DNA from 2 places in the Vibrio sp. 10N genome. Region 1 is predicted to be linked to the other one. Evidence: predicted binding sites of a transcription regulator. Region 1 holds the regulator's gene; the other holds the start of a gene.
The links. Region 1 encodes PurR, which represses purine synthesis genes. Its sites were predicted from a motif close to TNANGNAAACGTTTNCNTNA; they were not measured.

Region 1 (2,209 bases):
ATCCACGCTTTTTGTAAACGTATGGTTTGTAACCCAGTTTCTTAAAGGTAGATATGGTCTTGCGGTCTGTTCTGATATGTAATTTGTTGTTCACTGCTAATGCAAACATCGTATCATCTACGAAGATGCCAAATCCGCCGAACATGGAGCGAGACTTTACTCTTCCAAGCTGAGCGAATAACTGCATTGAATCTTTTAGTATAGGATTATCCATGCTTATTCTTTTCTCGGTGTTATTGATTGTGTCACCAAAATCAGGTCCGAGAGTATAGCAAACGGGTGTCAGAGCTCTGTTAAGCCACTGCTATAACTGAGTCTTACCCCTTGCCATCGGCAACCCCGCTACCTATCAATTAAAAAATTGGTTTAGGCCGGAGGCTTTGCGTCCCACCCTTTCAGATGGTTTGCCCTGTGCGTGACACATATAGCATATAGGAAAACTATGTAAGTTATTGATTACTGTTTTTTCAAAATGTGACACTGGTTCAAATAATGGTTGACTATTTGTGCCTAGAGGTGAATAAAAAATTGACAGTGGGCAGGGAAAACTTTGAATAGAGATCAAAAAAAAGTGCCGAAATCGGCACTTTTGTCAGCATTAGGTAAGAGGTTTGACAGAGTCACGTTCTACAATTTCTGGGTGCATTTCGAAAATGCGTTTTTCGTGACCTTTATCTTTGATTCGTTCTAGTAGAATCTCAAAGGCATTTTTACCGACGCGTCGCTTCGGTTGGTGAACCGTTGTGAGCGGAGGTGAAAAGTATTCAGCCAGTTCGATATTGTCATAACCAATAACAGAAATGTCGTCAGGGACACGAACGCCAAGCTGCTGAAGGCGACTCATTAGTCCGAATGCCATTGTGTCATTAAAGCAAAATACTGCAGTGGGCCTTTCTTCCATTGCTGCAATTCGGTTCGCGGCGATTACAGCGGTATCACATTCAAAGTTACCTTCTAAAATGCGATCTTCTTTCATTTCGATACCGGCTTCCACCAGTGCACGCTTGTAACCAATGATGCGCTCTTGGCAGACAGCTTTCTCTAAGTGGCCACTTAGGCAAGCAATATCGGTATGACCTTTTTCAATCAAGAACTTAGTTGCTAGATAGCCACCTTCTTCCGAGTTATCGATGATCTTATCTGCTTGCGAGCTCTCTGGGCCCCAATCCATGATTACCTTAGGAATATCAGCATGGCGGTCAAGCATTTCAAGGAGCTCTTCGGTTAAGTCTGAGCACATCACCAAAATGCCATCAACACGCTTTTCGGCAAGCATGCGGATGTAGTCACGTTGCTTCTCGTAAACACCGCCTGTGTTACACAAAATGAGAGTATAGCCTTGGCGATAGCAGTAACTTTCCACACCATCGATGACTTCTGAGAAAAATAAGTTGGTCGACTGCGTAACCAGCATGCCAATGGTCTTGGTCGAGTTGCATTTCAAGCTACGAGCAACCGCACTTGGGGCGTAATTGAGCTCATTAACCGCCGCCATCACTTTTTCTTGTGTTGCTTCTGCAACAAAGCGAGTCTTATTAATTACATGGGATACTGTGGTCGTTGAAACGCCAGCAAGTCGGGCGACATCTTTAATGGTTGCCATAGTGATATCCTATTAGTCGCGGCTTATAGGTTTAACGTTGAATTAACGTTTGTGCCGCTTTCATTTTAGTGGTTCCAGCACTTTTGTGAAAATACGAATTTAAAGGCGGGAACCGGCAAGTGTATGCAAGCCAAGGCAAAGTTTGAGCGTATGGCTCAAAGTCGGCACCGGAAAGGGGCGTCTAATTGTAATGCCGTTGGGTGATTGCATTTAAACGGCGAATTGTAGTCGCAGCTTAGTGAGCTGGCAATCATTTATCCTAGAAATTTATAACTAAGGCGCAAAATTGACTCATAGAGAGCGGAAAACCCTTTTGCGCCACATGTTAGCTAGTCGTTTTCATCCAAAAGATAGGTAAGGTCGAGCTGACAGAAAGCGTGCAATAAACTTGCCGCAGCTGCGTAAAAACCAAATTCATCAAACTGTTGGCATTTTTGAACGAACTGAGGCAACCAGCTCATTAAATAGGTATTAATGAAGTCTGCTTGCTCGGTCATCGCGGTGTTCATGTGCGCTTCATTTTCCAGCTCGTTGGAGCGGATTATGAGATTGCCCAAAAAGTCGAGCTCAATTGCGAGATGGTCAGCGGGTTCATTCAGATCTTGA
Region 2 (2,209 bases), 1.9 Mb from region 1:
AATTAACACTTTTGCAACAAAGTGTTTGAAAAGACAGGATTAAAAAAATAAAAAAGCCCTCAAAAAATTTTGAGGGCTTTTTTGGAGTAAAAACTCAGGCTAAGAGTAATTACAGACCAGCAAACTCACGTAGGATTGCTGCTTTATCTGTCGCTTCCCAAGGGAATTCTTCGCGACCGAAGTGGCCGTATGCTGCTGTCTTTTTGTAGATAGGCTGAAGCAGGTTTAGCATCTCTTGTAGACCGTATGGACGTAGGTCGAAGTTTTGACGAACCGCTTCTACGATGATGTCGTGAGAAACTTTTTCAGTACCAAATGTCTCAACCATGATAGACGTTGGATCCGCAACACCGATTGCGTAAGACAGTTGGATCTCACAACGGTCAGCCATACCAGCCGCTACGATGTTCTTCGCTACATAACGTGCTGCGTATGCTGCAGAACGGTCAACTTTTGATGGATCTTTACCAGAGAATGCACCGCCACCGTGACGAGCTGCACCGCCGTAGGTATCAACGATGATCTTACGACCTGTTAGACCACAGTCACCCATAGGACCGCCGATTACGAAACGACCGGTTGGGTTGATGAAGAAGTTGGTTTCTTTGTTGATCCACTCAGATGGTAGTACTGGCTTGATGATCTCTTCCATTACCGCTTCACGCAGATCAGGTGTTGAGATTGAATCACAGTGCTGAGTTGAAAGAACAACCGCATCGATACCCACGATCTTACCTTGGTCGTATTGGAACGTTACCTGAGACTTAGCGTCTGGACGTAGCCAAGGTAGAGTGCCGTTTTTACGTACTTCTGCTTGCTTTTGAACAAGGCGGTGAGAGTAAGTAATAGGTGCTGGCATTAGGATGTCAGTTTCGTTCGTTGCGTAACCGAACATGATGCCTTGGTCGCCTGCGCCTTGCTCTTTAGGATCCGCTTTATCAACACCTTGGTTGATATCTGGAGACTGCTTACCGATGGTGTTTAGAACGGCACAAGAGTCCGCATCAAAACCCATATCAGAGTGCACGTAGCCGATTTCGCGAACGGTTTCACGAGTTAGCTCTTCGATGTCTACCCATGCTGAAGTGGTGATCTCACCACCCACCATCACCATGCCAGTCTTAACGTAAGTTTCACAAGCAACACGTGCTTTTGGATCTTGTTCTAGGATTGCATCAAGAACCGCGTCAGAGATTTGGTCTGCGATTTTATCTGGATGGCCTTCTGATACTGACTCAGAAGTAAACAGGTGCTTAGCCATGAGAGCTCCAATTACTGTTTTTAAGCGAGTGTCTAATTACTCACTTGTAATAAATTCAATGATATATAGTAGGTGTATCTACATCTAGACGTCTATTCTAGTCATCAATGTTCGATTAGCAAGCGATTTTTGCTTTTAACATATAGCCAAACGTTTGCCTGTTTTAAACGCTGCGAGCCATATTCAGCCGACATTATTCGGCGAAAATGCCAAAAAATGACGGTAAATCGTTTGCAGAGACTATATCGCTTTGCGACAATAGCGGCCGCTGATTATTCAATCAGTCTATGAAAAACTTGGAATTCGCTTAATGCACTCAGGAGCAGACATGTCTTCTCGTAAACAACTCGCTAATGCAATCCGCGCGCTAAGCATGGATGGTGTTCAACAAGCTAACTCAGGTCACCCAGGTGCACCTATGGGTATGGCAGATATCGCTGAAGTTCTTTGGCGTTCTCACCTAAATCACAACCCGTCAAACCCAGAGTGGGCTGACCGCGACCGTTTTGTTCTGTCTAACGGCCACGGCTCTATGCTGATTTACTCTCTGCTTCACCTCAGCGGCTACGAGCTGTCAATTGACGATCTTAAAAACTTCCGTCAACTGCACTCAAAAACGCCTGGTCACCCAGAGTACGGCTACGCACCAGGTATCGAGACGACGACTGGCCCTCTAGGCCAAGGCATCACTAACGCGGTTGGTATGGCGATTGCTGAGAAATCTCTTGCAGCGCAATTCAACAAAGAAGGTCACGACATCGTTGACCACTTCACTTATGTCTTCATGGGTGATGGCTGTCTGATGGAAGGTATCTCTCACGAAGCGTGTTCACTAGCGGGTACTCTAGGTCTTGGTAAGCTGATCGCTTTCTGGGATGACAACGGCATCTCTATTGATGGCGAAGTGGAAGGCTGGTTCTCTGATGATACGCCTAAACGCTTTGAAGC

Region 2: the regulator PurR is predicted to act here: its motif matches at 1,404-1,423, upstream of metK (methionine adenosyltransferase).

Annotation. Positions count from the first base shown of each region.
Region 1 covers NZ_BTPM01000001.1:1,178,266-1,180,474, forward strand. The annotation lists gene AAA946_RS05620 (TfoX/Sxy family DNA transformation protein) at 1-214, opposite strand, end outside; cyclic di-GMP riboswitch class I at 330-419, opposite strand; gene purR (HTH-type transcriptional repressor PurR) at 599-1,603, opposite strand; gene torD (molecular chaperone TorD) at 1,933-2,209, opposite strand, start outside.
Region 2 covers NZ_BTPM01000001.1:3,043,207-3,045,415, reverse strand. The annotation lists gene metK (methionine adenosyltransferase) at 110-1,261, opposite strand; gene tkt (transketolase) at 1,572-2,209, shown strand, end outside.